2 regions of the Streptomyces sp. NPDC032940 genome follow, and region 1 is predicted to be linked to the other one. Evidence: riboswitches for the same ligand, from Rfam matches in the RefSeq annotation. Region 1 holds a riboswitch; the other holds the start of a gene.
The links. Region 1 has a riboswitch for cobalamin ahead of AB0E77_RS28640 (energy-coupling factor ABC transporter permease). Riboswitches for the same ligand answer to the same signal wherever they lie in the genome.
Positions count from the first base shown of each region.

Region 1 (6,786 bases):
CGGGGCACAGCCACTCGGCGGGCTGAGCCCCGGTCAGTCGGCCAGGGCCGCCAGCTCCTCCGCCGTGCGCGGCCCTGCCGCCGGGTCGGCCAACAGCCCTCGGGCGCACAGCAGTCGCGCAGCCGCCACGCCCCACGGCAGCCGCAGCCCCGCCAGACCCAGCAGGTCGCTGCGGGCCAGCGTCGGCGCCGTGGGGCCGGTGTGCACCCCGGACGGTGTGAGCAGGGCCGCGTCGTCGGACCAGCGCAGGGCGAGGTCCACGTCGTGCGTGGCCATCACCACCGTGGTGCCGGCCGCCCGCAGCCGGCTGAGGGTCTCCAGCAGCCGCTCCTGCCCGTCCGGATCGAGCCCGGCGGTCGGCTCGTCGAGGATCAGCACCCGGGGCCGCATCGCGACCGCACCGGCGATCGCCGTCCGCTTGCGCTGCCCGTACGACAGCAGATGCGTGGGCCGGTCGGCGAGCGCGGTGATGTCCAGCGCCGCGAGCGCCTCCTCGACCCGGACCCGGACCTCGGGGTCGGGCAGCCCGAGGTTCAGCGGCCCGAACGACACGTCCTGGGCGACCGACGCGGCGAACAACTGGTCGTCCGGATCCTGCACCACCAGCTGCACGGTGGTCCGCAGCCGCGTCAGCCCCGCCCGGTCGTACGTCACCGGCCGTCCGTCCACCGTCAACTGCCCGGCGTCCGGCCGCAGTCCGCCGCTGAGCAGCCGCATCAGCGTCGTCTTGCCGCTGCCGTTGCGGCCCAGCAGCGCCAGCGCGCGCCCCTCGCGCACCGCGAAGTCCATGCCGTCCAGCACCAGCGGCCCCTCCTCGTAGCCGAAGGACGCGCCCCGCAGGGCGACCAGGGCCGGTTCGGCGGACTCGTTCACGACAGGGGCCTTTCCAGGACGAAGGTGAGGGCGGTCAGCGCCGCCAGCAGCACGACGCTCGCCGCCGTGAAGGGCACCGAGACCCGGGCCTCGGGCACCAGGACGCGCAGCGTGCCGTCGTAGCCGCGCCCGGCGAGTCCGGCCTGCAGCCGCGTCGCCCGGTCGAAGGCCCGCACGAACGCGGTGGCGCCCAGCCCGCCGAGCGAACGCCAGGCCGCGGCCCGGGTGGTGTGCCCGAGCCGCGCCGCCTGCGCCTCGCGGATCCGGCGCACGGAGTCGAGCAGCAGGAAACTCATGCGGTACGTCACCAGCGCCACGTCCACCACGGGCGCCGGCACCCCGGCCCGCACCAGCCGGGGCAGCAGGTCGGACATGGGCGTGGTGAACGCGAACAGCAGCACCCCGAGCGACGCCGCCGACGTGCGCAGCAGCAGCTCCCCGGCACGCACCGCACCGCCGTCCGCCACGCCCACGAAGCCGCCCGGGCCCCCGACCCGCACCAGCAGCGGCAGCGCGCCGGTCACACAGAAGCCCAACGGCACCCGGTACGCCCGCCACAGCCGCCGCCGGGGCACACCGGCCGGGCCGAGCAGCACCGCCAGCGCCGCGAGCAGCACCAGCGCCGCGCCCGGCCAGGGCGGCAGCGAGATCGCCAGCACGGTCAGTCCCAGCCCGAGCACGGCCTTGTCCACCGGGTGCCGGTGACGCCACCGGCTGCTGTGCGCCGCCGCGTCGATCGGCAGCACTCAGTCCCCTTCGGGTACGCGCGGGTCCTGCCGGGCGGCGCGGGCCGCCCGCTCCTCGCCCTGCCGCCGGCCCCGGCGCAGCCCGAAGTAGTAGGCCAGCACGCCCGCGCCGAGCGCCGCCTGGAGGGCGAACAGCGCGGACTCGATCTCCCCGGACGGCGGCTCGTACAGCGGCGAGAACCACGGCTCGTAGTCCGGCTCGATCTCCGTGATCGCCGTCTCCGCCTCGGCGTCGGCCCCGGCGAACGGCTCCTCCTTGTGGTCGCCGAGGCCGAGCACCAGCGGCAGCACCGCCAGCGCGGCCACGGCGAGCAGCAGCAGCGCGTTGATCCTCGTGCTGCGCTTCATCGGACGACCGCCTCCTCGCGGGCGCCGGCGGCCGCCGGCAGCACGCCCAGCCGGGTCAGCTCGCCCTTGCTGGACTGCACCAGCAGCCGCATCACGACCACCGTGAGCAGGCCCTCGCTCACCGCGAGCGGGATCTGCGTGACGGCGAAGATGGACCCGAACTTGCCGAGCGCGCCCAGGAAGCCGCTGCTCGGGTCGGGGAAGGCCAGCGCCAGCTGCACGCTGGTGACGCAGTACGTGGACAGGTCGGCGACGAACGCCGCGAAGAACACCGTGACCATCAGCGGCGCCCCGTACCGGCGCAGCAGGCGGTAGGTGCCGTAGCCGGCCCAGGGGCCGGCGATCGCCATCGAGAAGACGTTGGCGCCCAGCGTGGTCAGACCGCCGTGCGCGAGCAGCAGCGCCTGGAAGAGCAGGGTGATGGTGCCCAGGACGGCCATGACGGGCGGCCGGAACAGGACGGCGCCCAGACCGGTCCCGGTGGGATGCGAGCAACTCCCGGTCACGGAAGGCAGTTTCAGGGCCGACAGCACGAACGTGAAGGCCCCGGACGCCCCGAGCAGCAGCGTGCTCTCGGGGTGCTCCCTGACCTCACGGGTGAGTGACCGTACTCCGTGGACGACGAACGGCGCGGACGCGACACCCCAGGCGATCGCGTGCGCCGGAGGCAGAAAGCCCTCGGCTATGTGCATGGCTCAGCAGACCCTCTCCAGCACCTCGTGGATGGACGACGCGCCTTGGCCGGTCTCCTGGCTTACGGGTACCACCGCCCGAACTCCGCCTTCCCGGGTCCCATGAGACCCAGTGGCTGCCCGCGAGGGCCGGAGCCGGACTTCCCGATCACAGTGGCGAGGGCCGCACCGGTACTTCACCGGATTTCCCGTTCACCAAGGCGTGGCGACAGTAGTGCGCCGACGAGGGTGGTGACAAGCGGGCCTCCCCCCGGCGCGACGTGGTGAAGATCTCCTCAGGCCTGCGACGGAGGGCGGGGTGGCGGGTCGTCATGGGAGGGGTGGCCGTCGGGGTGCCGGACCACCCGGGACCGCAGCTGCTGGCCCAGTGCCGTTCCGGCGGCGGTGAGGAAGACGAAGCTGTAGAGGATCTGCAGGATGGCCACGAACCGCGCCGTCTGGCCCTGCGGGGTGATGTCGCCGTAGCCGACCGTGGCGAGGGTGACGACGGTGAAGTAGAGGGAGTCGAGGCGGGTGTGCAGACCGGCGAACTCGCCGGGCTGCTTGGCCAGGATGTAGTAGGCCGCCGCGAAGACGTGCACCGACAGCAGGATCAGCAGCGGGATGACCACGCCGGGATGGCTGTCCGGACGGCCGGTCAGGACATGGCGGATCTGCCGCAGCAGCAGGACGGCCACGATCCCCAGCGCGAGGGAGAACAGACACCAGGTGAGGGCGGGGCGGCCCGGGCCCAGCAGGTCGAGGGGGAGCAGGAAGTAGGACACGACCAGACCCACGCACGCACACCCCCACAGCAGCCAGGGCCGCATCCGGTGCAGGGAGCCACCGGGCCCGGCCCGGCCGTCCCGCCCGCCGCCCCCGCGGCCGGTCACCGGCCCGGCTCCGCCTCGGGGCCCGCCCCCGGCCGCGGCGCCGCCTCCGTCCCGGGCGGACTGCGGCGGATCACCTGCACGACGACGAACGCGACCACCGACGCGATGACGATCAGCGGCATCTGGTCGTGCGCGTCCCGGCCCATCAGCAGCACCGCGAGCACCGAGCTGGCCAGCGGCAGCCCCGTCACGGCGGCCGCCGCGGCGGCGATGCCGAGGGCGAGGGCCGGGGTGGCGCCGAAACCGGGAAGGCCCGAGCAGGCCAGGGCCGTCGCCGTGCCCAGCAGCACGGCCGGGAAGATCGGACCGCCGCGCAGACTGCCCAGCGCGATGCCCCACGCCAGCCCCTTGCACGCGACGAGCGCGACGAGCGCGCCCACGGACCAGGCGTGCGGATGCGCGGCGAGCTGCGCGAGGGCCGTCTGCCCGGACAGCGCCGCCTCCGCCGGCGACCGGCCCGTGATCAGGGCGTACGCGGCGATGCAGACGCCGACCGCCGTGGCGCACAGCACGGTGCGTACGGCCGTGCGGTGCCCCGTCCAGGTGACGGTGCGCCGGCCGAGCGCGCGGGCCAGCGTGATCAGCACCGCGATCAGCGCCGCCGTGGGGATGCCCCACAGGAAGTCCCCGGCGTCGGGCCCGACGTCCGGCGGCACGTCCGGCAGCGACAGGGCGCCGATGTCCAGACCGGTCCACTGTCCGAACCCGGTGAAGACCAGGGCGCCCGTCGCGCTGGCCAGCAGGCAGGGCAGCAGCAGGGCGACCATACGGGTGCCGGCGAGCCCCGCCCCCTCGATGAGCAGGACGGCCGCCGCCACCGGGCCGCCTAGGATCGTCGAGATCGCGGCGGTGGAGCCGGCCGTCGCCAGGATCGCGCTCGCCCCCGGGTCCGCGTCCTTGCCCGTCCGCCGCATCGCGAGCAGGGCGAGCCCGCTGCCGACGGCCATCAACGGGGCCTCGGGACCCAGGACCACACCGAGCGGCAGAGTGGCCAGCGCGGCCAGCACGGCCCCCGGCAGCGCCTTCGGCCCGACCGGCGCACCGCCCAGCCCGTTCACCGGCAGATGTCCTCCGCCGCCGGGCATCCGGGTCACGATCGGTGCCAGGATCAGCCCCGCGAGCACCAGGGCGGGCAGCGGCCACCACCAGGGCGGGGTGCCGTACCCCACGGCCTTCGGCAGCGAGGTCCACACCCAGTGCTGGAGCTCGTGCTGGAGGCCGACGAAGAAGAAGCAGGCCAGCGCGATGGGCACGCCGAGCAGCACGCACAGCAGCAACAGCAGCAGATAGCCGGGGCTGAGCAGGGTGCGCCGCAGGGACTGCTCCGCCCGGTCCGGGACGGCGTTCGCCGGCTGGGCCGGCGGGCTCCCGGCCGCCGTCACGGGGCCGTCCGGCGTGACCCCGGCCCGGGCCCGGCGCGCGGCGGCAGGGGCTGAGTCGTCACGGGCCCTCCCATCGTCCGCCCACCTCCCGGCACGGGCCGACGGCCCGTCACGCGTGCATCGTGCGCCTCAGTTAACGCGAGGGGGCGGGCCGCCGCATGCCACGGACCGCCCTCCGGGCGTAGCCGCGCCGACCGGGTGACCGTCGGGCGGACCGTGTCGTTGTTGGGCCGAACGGGTGAGTTGACGTAAGAATTGGCTGGTGCACGCATTGAAGGCGAGTGGAATCGGGGGACCGGTGAACAGCTACGACGTCACCGACGAACAGTGGGAAGGGCTCGCCCAGGTCGTTCCGTTGCGCGGCCGTGACGCCTGGCCGTCGTCGGTCGGCCACCGCGCGTTGCCGGAGGCGGAGACCGAGGCACGGCGGCGCTTCGTCGTCCTGCGGGTCAACGTCTTCGCCGATGCCCGGGAGGTCGCCGAGACGCTGATGGGGGGCATCCCGGTGCTCCTGGACCTGACCAACGCCGAGACCGAGGTCGCCAAGCGCGTCCTGGACTTCAGTACGGGCGTCGTCTTCGGCCTGGCCAGCGGCATGCACCGGGTCGACCGCAACGTGTTCCTGCTGACACCGGCCGGCACCGAGGTGAACGGCCTGATGGAGGGCGCGGCCGGAGTTCCCGGCATGTGACGCCCGGGCCGGGGGCGGCGCGGCACGCTCTGTGTGTCCCACCCCCGGCCCGGCGGGCCGTCCCCCGATCGTGGGAACGTCGCCCGGGCGGAACGGTTCGCCCGTGATCCGGAGCCCTACGGTCCGGACATGGCCGTGTCACCCGCGTCGACGGCGCCCCCCACGATGACGTCCCCCTTGACGTCGCCCCCCTCGATGGCGCCTCCTTCGACGGCGTCCTCGTCGGCGGCGGCGCCCTCCATGGCGTCCGCCGCCCCCGTGCCCCCGGATCGGCCGTGCGTCACGGAACTGCGGCTGTCCGCCTTCGCCCGGCACCGGCGGACCCGGATCCCGCTCGCGCCCCTCACCCTGCTCGCCGGGCCCAGCGGCAGCGGGAAGACCAGCGCGCTGCGGGCCTACGAGGCGCTCGCCCGGCTCGGCGGCGGCGCGGAACTCCGCACGGTCTTCCCCGACCCGGTCGCCTGCGTCCCCGAGCGGGCCAGGCCCGACGCCCAGCGGCGCCGCGGCTTCCGCATCGGCTGCACGGTCGACGGCCCCGAGGGCCCCGTCAGCCTCGACGTGGCCGTGCAGGCGGAGCCCGAACTGCGCATCGTGGGGGAGAGGCTGACGGCCGGCGGGCTCGTCCTGCTGGAGACGGCCCTGCGCGACCCCGGCCGGCGCGCCGTGCAGGCCGCCTGGCACACGGGGGGCTCGGCGCCGGTCACCCGCGCCCCGCTGCCCGACGACCGGCTCGGCACGGCGCTGCTGCCGCTGCGCGTGTCCGGCAGGACCGACGGGCAGCGCAGGGTGCTGGCGGCGGCCGAGCAGACGGTGGTCGCCCTGCGCTCCGTCTTCGCCTGCGACCCGCGCCCGGCCAGGATGCGCGAGCCCGTGCCCACCGGCTCCGGACGGCTGCTCGGCGGCTGCGACAACCTCGCCGACGTGCTGTGGCGCACCCGGACCGAGTGCGGCCGGCGGCACGCCCAGTTCGTCGCCGCCGTACGCGCCGGGTGCGCGGGTCCCGTCGAGGACGTCCTGGCCGAACCGGTCGTCGGCGGGGTGGTCCGCGCGCTCCTCGACCGGGGCGACGGCGTCCGCACCGGCCTCCCGCGCCTCGGCTACGGCGAACTGCGCTACCTCGCCCTCGCGCTCGTGCTGTTCACCGGCCCCGGCGTGCTGGAGGTCGACCCGGCCGGCGAGGTG
Region 1 covers NZ_JBEZVJ010000031.1:9,166-15,951, reverse strand. Annotated here, with positions in the region: gene AB0E77_RS28660 (MFS transporter) at 1-26, shown strand, start outside; gene AB0E77_RS28655 (ATP-binding cassette domain-containing protein) at 34-873, opposite strand; gene cbiQ (cobalt ECF transporter T component CbiQ) at 870-1,619, opposite strand; gene AB0E77_RS28645 (energy-coupling factor ABC transporter substrate-binding protein) at 1,620-1,967, opposite strand; gene AB0E77_RS28640 (energy-coupling factor ABC transporter permease) at 1,964-2,659, opposite strand; cobalamin riboswitch at 2,689-2,874, opposite strand; gene AB0E77_RS28635 (potassium channel family protein) at 2,935-3,468, opposite strand; gene AB0E77_RS28630 (chloride channel protein) at 3,528-4,913, opposite strand; gene AB0E77_RS28625 (cell division protein SepF) at 5,212-5,604, shown strand; gene AB0E77_RS28620 (hypothetical protein) at 5,721-5,846, opposite strand; gene AB0E77_RS28615 (ATP-binding protein) at 5,845-6,786, shown strand, end outside.

Region 2 (6,786 bases), on a different contig from region 1:
GCGACCGCCTGGTGGCCGCGGCCGTCGGCGGGAACGCCGCGGCCGGCGGGGTCATGCTCGCGCTGGCCGCCGACGAGGTGTGGTGCCGTTCCGGCTCCGTGCTCAATCCGCACTACCGGCGCATGGGGCTGTACGGCTCCGAGTACTGGACGTACAGCCTGCCGCGCCGGGTGGGCACCGCGGCGGCCGAGCGGATCACCCGCGAGGCGCTGCCGTTCAGCGCGGCCCGCGCGCGGGAGACCGGGCTCGTGGACCGGGTCGTCGACTGTGCTCCGGACCGCTTCACCGACGAGGTCGTCCGGCTGGCCGGACGGTGGGCCTCCTCCCCAGCCGCGCCGGCGCGGCTGGCGGCGAAGAAGGCCGAGATCGAGCGGCGTGAGGCGGTCACGCCCCTGGCGGCGGTCCGCGCGCGGGAGCTCGACCGGATGCGGAGGATCTTCTTCGACCCCGAGGCGCCCTATCACGCGCTCCGCCGGGCGTTCGCCCGCAAGCAGCCGGCCCCGGCGCCGGGGCCGTCACCCGTGCGGTGACGCGGGAGCCGTCGCCGTGGGCCGGGCCACCGCCGACGACGTCGAGCACGGCGCGCAGGGCCCTGACTCCCTGATCCGCTTGCGTGGGTCTCCCGATGGCGTTTGGCTGGGAGGAGCATCGCGCACCAGGAGCAGACCGCGTGGGTCCTGCCCGCGAGTCGGCCGAGCCGTCCTCGGAGCCGGGCCTCACCCCCGCCGTCCGACGTACCCGGCCACCGCGCCCGGGCCGGCCGGCACGAAGGCGGGCCGCGTCATCCGAGCACGATGTCCCGGGTGCTCACCTCGAGGAGAAGACGATGGTGCATCACCACAAGTCCAACAGTCAGGTCGAGGGTGACCCGGACCGCGGACACGGTCGCGGCATGCCTCGACGGCCCGACGCCGAGGAACTCGAGCGCCGCACCGAAGAGGTCCGGCGGGAGACAGGGCTCCCCGGGGGAGCGCCCCCGTCACCCGCGAGGCAGTACGAGGAGGCCGTGGCCGAGGTGGATCGCCAGGTCGGGGAGGGCGCGGTCCCCACGAGTGCCGCCCGGCGGAAGGACCGGTCGCCCTTCCCGCCGACCTCCTACAGGGGGTGAGGGGCGGGGCCCGCGGCGTCCCGGCCGGTGTCGGCGGGGCCCGGTCTGCCGCCGGTCCGGCGCAGGAAGCGGATCACCGGGTGGCCCGGTTCGTGCGTCACCTCGGCACGGACCCCGTAGACGTCCTCGATGAGAGCGGGGGTGAGGACCTCGGCCGGACTGCCCTCGGCGACGGCGTGCCCGTCGCGCAGGACGAGCAGGCGGGCGCAGGACATCGCCGCGAGGTTGAGGTCGTGCAGGGCGACGACGGTGGTGACCGGCAGGCCCGCGACCAGGTCGAGCAGGCCGAGCCGGTCCTGGATGCCGAGGTGGTTCGTGGGCTCGTCCAGGAGCAGTTCGCGGGGTTCCCGGGCGAGGGCGCGGGCGAGCTGGGCGCGCTGGCGTTCGCCGCCGGAGAGGGTGTGCCAGGACCGGCCTCCCAGCGCGGTCAGGCCGGTGCACGTTCCAGCGCCGCGTCGACGGCAGCCAGCAGGTCTTCGGACTCGGGTTCGTCCCGACGGGGCGCCTTCCCAGAGCGTCGCGCGCCGGGCCTCTCGGCCGCCGAGCTCCGCCCCAGTGGCGTCACATGCCCCGCCCGTCCCCCTCACCGCTGCGCGTCAGTTCCGGATTCCCACCGGATTTCCTGGCCTCGGATGTGGCACGACCGGCCCGCGCAATCCATCAAGATCACCCGGTCGGGGGCGGCGAGCGGCTCATGTCACACCCGCGGCGAGAACAAGGTCACAACCGTTCCCTCTGCTGCTCGTCTGCCGTACTGACCTAACATCCGAGCATGACGCTCCTGCCTGACGACGGACTCCGCCTCGCGGCCGAGTTCCCGCACGCGACACACGAGCAGTGGCAGCGCCTGGTGGCCGGCGTACTGCGCAAGTCGGGCAGGGACGTGCCCGACGACGAGGCGGAGGGCGCCCTTTCCACCCTGCTCGAGGACGACCTGCGGGTACGGCCGCTGTACTCCGCGCGCGACGCCGCGCCCGATCCCGGCCTGCCGGGCTTTCCGCCCTTCGTGCGCGGCGGCCGCGCCGAGGGGAACCGGGTCGGCGGCTGGGACGTGCGCCAGCGGCACACGGTGGCCGACCCCGCGCCGGTCCTGGCCGATCTGGAGAACGGCGTCACCTCCCTGTGGCTGGCCGTCGGCGAGCCGGCGGGCCTCCCGGTCACCGCGCTGGGCCGCACCCTCGAGGGCGTCCACCTCGATCTGGCCCCCGTCGTCCTGGACGCGGGCGCCGCCTTCGAGCCGGCCGCACGGGAGTTGCTCCGGCTGTACGAGGAGCGGGGCGTCGCCGCGGACGCCGTGCGCGGCAATCTGGGCGCCGACCCGCTGGGCCACGAGGCCCGCACCGGAAGCCCGTACGACGCCGCGCCCGTGGCCGAGCTGGCCCGGCTGTGCGCCGCCCGTCACCCCGGCCTGCGGGCGCTGACCGTCGACGCGCTGCCCTACCACGAGGCCGGCGGTTCGGCGGCGCAGGAGCTGGGCCTGTCCCTGGCCACGGGCCTGGCCTATCTGCGCGATCTCAGCGCGGCCGGACTGGACACGGCCGGGGCGCTGGCGCAGCTGGAGTTCCGCTACGCCGCGACCGCCGACCAGTTCCTGACCATCGCCAAGCTGCGTGCCGCGCGCCGGCTGTGGGCGCGGGTGGCCGAGGTGTGCGGGGCGCCGGCGGCGGGCGCGCAGCTGCAGCACGCGGTGACCTCGCCGGTGATGATGACGCGCCGCGACCCGTGGGTGAACATGCTGCGCACCACGGTCGCCGCGCTGGCCGCCGGGACGGGCGGCGCCGACTCCGTGACCGTGCTGCCCTTCGATCACGCGCTCGGCATGCCGGACGCGTTCGCCCGCCGGATCGCCCGCAACACCTCCACGATCCTGATCGAGGAGTCTCACCTGTCCCGGGTGATCGACCCGGCTGGCGGCTCCTGGTACGTGGAGCGGCTGACGGACGAACTGGCCCGTGCCGCCTGGGAGTTCTTCCAGGAGATCGAGCGGGCGGGCGGACAGGCCGCCGCCCTGCGCTCCGGGGCGGTCGGCGAACGGCTCGCGGCGACCTGGGCGGTGCGCAGCGCGAAGCTGGCGAAGCGGCGGGAACCGGTCACCGGTGTCAGCGAGTTCCCGCACCTGGCCGAGAAGCCCGTCGTGCGCGAGCCCGCGCCCGAGCCGCCGTCCGGGGGCCTGCCCCGGGTACGGCGGGACGAGGCGTTCGAGGCGCTGCGCGCCCGGTCCGACGCCCACCTGGCCGCGACCGGCTCCCGGCCCCGCGTCCATCTGACCGCGCTCGGCCCGGCCGCCGCGCACACCGCACGGCTCACCTTCGCCGCCAACCTCTTCCAGGCGGGCGGCATCGAAGCCGTCACCACCGGCACCTTCGAGGAGAGCGGCGCGCGGGAGGTGTGCCTGTGCTCCAGCGACGCGCTGTACGAGGAGCAGGCCGAGTCCGCCGCCGCCGCGCTGCGCGAGGCGGGTGCCGGGCACGTGTTCCTCGCGGGCCGCCCGGGGCCGTACCCGGGCGTGGACACCTACGTCTTCGCCGGCTGCGACGCGGTCGCCGTGCTGGCCGCCACCCTCGACCGCATGGGAGTGTCCTGATGTCCATCCCCGACTTCTCGGCGATCGAGCTGGGGGCCCCGGCCGCCGACGCCGCCCTCGACGAGTGGCGCGCGGCCGTGAAGAAGGCCGCCGACGGTGACGACCTGCTCTGGGAGACACCGGAGGGAATCGCGGTCAAGCCGCTGTACACCGGGCAGGACCTGGAGGGCCTGGACTTCCTGGACACCTTCCCGGGCACGGCACCGTATCTGCGCGGCCCGTACCCGACGATGTACGTCAACCAGCCCTGGACGATCCGTCAGTACGCGGGGTTCTCCACGGCGGAGGAGTCCAACGCGTTCTACCGCCGCAATCTGGCGGCCGGGCAGAAGGGCCTGTCGGTCGCCTTCGACCTGCCCACGCACCGGGGTTACGACAGCGACCATCCGCGCGTGACGGGCGACGTCGGCATGGCGGGCGTCGCCATCGACTCGATCTACGACATGCGACAGCTCTTCGACGGCATCCCGCTCGACAGGATGACCGTGTCGATGACGATGAACGGCGCCGTGCTGCCCGTGCTCGCGCTGTACATCGTCGCGGCCGAGGAGCAGGGCGTGCCGCCGGAGAAGCTGGCCGGGACCATCCAGAACGACATCCTCAAGGAGTTCATGGTCCGCAACACCTACATCTATCCGCCGAAGCCGTCGATGCGGATCATCTCCGACATCTTCGCGTACACCTCGCAGCGGATGCCCCGCTACAACTCCATCTCCATCTCCGGCTATCACATCCAGGAGGCCGGTGCGACGGCCGACCTGGAGCTGGCGTACACCCTCGCCGACGGCGTGGAGTACATCCGGGCCGGGCGTGAAGCCGGCCTGGACGTCGACGCGTTCGCGCCGCGGCTGTCGTTCTTCTGGGCGATCGGCATGAACTTCTTCATGGAGATCGCCAAGCTGCGGGCGGCCCGGCTGCTGTGGGCCAAGCTGGTGAGGCAGTTCGATCCGCAGAACGCCAAGTCGCTGTCGCTGCGCACGCATTCGCAGACCTCCGGCTGGTCGCTGACCGCGCAGGACGTGTTCAACAACGTCACCCGCACCTGTGTGGAGGCGATGGCCGCCACCCAGGGCCACACCCAGTCCCTGCACACCAACGCGCTCGACGAGGCGCTCGCGCTGCCCACCGACTTCTCGGCGCGCATCGCCCGCAACACGCAGCTCCTGCTCCAGCAGGAGTCCGGCACGACCCGGGTGATCGACCCGTGGGGCGGCAGCGCCTACGTGGAGAAGCTGACGTACGACCTCGCGCGCCGGGCCTGGCAGCACATCCAGGAGGTGGAGGCCGCCGGCGGCATGGCGCAGGCCATCGACGCGGGCATCCCGAAGATGCGCGTGGAGGAGGCGGCGGCCCGCACCCAGGCGCGCATCGACTCCGGACGGCAGCCGGTGATCGGCGTCAACAAGTACCGGGTGGAGACCGACGAGCAGATCGAGGTGCTCAAGGTCGACAACTCCTCGGTGCGCGCCCAGCAGATCGCCAAGCTGCGGCGGCTGCGCGAGGAACGGGACGAGACCGCCTGCCGCGACGCGCTGGACGCGCTCACGCGGGCCGCGGGCGGCGAGGGCAACCTGCTGGAGCTGGCGGTGAACGCAGCCCGCGCGAAGGCGACCGTCGGCGAGATCAGCGACGCCCTGGAGAAGGTGTACGGGCGGCACGCGGGCCAGATCCGTACGATCTCCGGTGTGTACCGCAACGAGACGGGCCAGTCGCCGGCCGTGGAGCGCACCCGGACGGTCGTGGACGCCTTCGCCGAGGCCGAGGGCCGCCGTCCGCGCATCCTGGTCGCGAAGATGGGCCAGGACGGCCACGACCGCGGCCAGAAGGTGATCGCCACCGCCTTCGCCGACCTCGGCTTCGACGTGGACGTCGGCCCGCTGTTCCAGACCCCGGCCGAGGTGGCCCGCCAGGCCGTCGAGGCGGACGTGCACATCGTCGGGGTGTCGTCGCTGGCCGCCGGGCACCTCACCCTCGTGCCCGCGCTGCGCGAGGCGCTCGCCGAGGAGGGCCGGGAGGACATCATGGTCGTCGTCGGCGGGGTGATCCCGCCGCAGGACGTGCCGGTCCTGCTGGACATGGGCGCGGCGGCCGTGTTCCCGCCCGGCACGGTGATCCCGGACGCGGCCCGGGACCTGGTGGAGCGGCTGGCGGCCGACCTCGGGCACGACGAGCTGTGAGCCGGTGACGTGATGGCTCTCGCACTCGACGCGTACGTCAAGGGCGTCCGGGACGGCAGGCGCGCGGTGGTCGCCCGTGCGATCACGCTCGTGGAGTCCACCCGTCCCCAGCACCGGGCGCTCGCCCAGCAGTTGCTGACGGAGCTGCTGCCGCACAGCGGCGCGGCCCGGCGGATCGGGATCAGCGGGGTGCCGGGCGTGGGCAAGTCGACGTTCATCGACGCCTTCGGCACCATGCTGACCGGGCGCGGACACCGGGTCGCCGTCCTCGCCGTCGACCCGTCCTCCAGCCGGACCGGCGGCTCGATCCTCGGCGACAAGACCCGCATGGAGCGCCTGGCCGTCGACCCGGCCGCGTTCGTCCGCCCCTCCCCCACGGCGGGGACGCTCGGCGGGGTCGCGAAGGCGACCCGCGAGTCGATGATCGTGATGGAGGCCGCCGGCTACGACGTGGTGCTGGTGGAGACGGTCGGTGTCGGCCAGTCCGAGACCACCGTCGCCGACATGGTCGACTCCTTCCTGCTGCTCACCCTGGCCCGCACGGGCGACCAGCTCCAGGGCATCAAGAAGGGCGTGCTGGAGCTGGCCGACGTCATCGCCGTCAACAAGGCCGACGGCCCGCACGAACGCGACGCCCGGGCGGCGGCCCGCGAACTGGCGGGCGCGCTGCGGCTGATGCACGGCAAGGACGCCTTCTGGACGCCGCCCGTGCTCAGTTGCAGCGCCCGCGAGTCGGCCGGGCTCGACACCGTCTGGGAACGCCTGGAGCAGCACCGCACGCTGCTGGACTCCACCGGGCGCCTCGCCGAGAAGCGGCGCACCCAGCAGGTCGACTGGGTGTGGGCCATGGTCCACGACGAGCTGCTGGGCCGCCTGCACGCCGACCCGGCCGTCCGCTCGCTCGCGCCGGGGCTCGA
Region 2 covers NZ_JBEZVJ010000007.1:97,406-104,191, reverse strand. Annotated here, with positions in the region: gene AB0E77_RS12180 (hydrogenase maturation protein) at 1-530, shown strand, start outside; partial or broken gene AB0E77_RS12175 (ABC transporter ATP-binding protein) at 1,096-1,521, opposite strand; cobalamin riboswitch at 1,558-1,775, opposite strand; gene AB0E77_RS12170 (methylmalonyl-CoA mutase family protein) at 1,881-3,692, shown strand; gene scpA (methylmalonyl-CoA mutase) at 3,692-5,869, shown strand; gene meaB (methylmalonyl Co-A mutase-associated GTPase MeaB) at 5,882-6,786, shown strand, end outside.
Region 2: another riboswitch for cobalamin. It lies ahead of AB0E77_RS12175 (ABC transporter ATP-binding protein); the one in region 1 lies ahead of AB0E77_RS28640 (energy-coupling factor ABC transporter permease).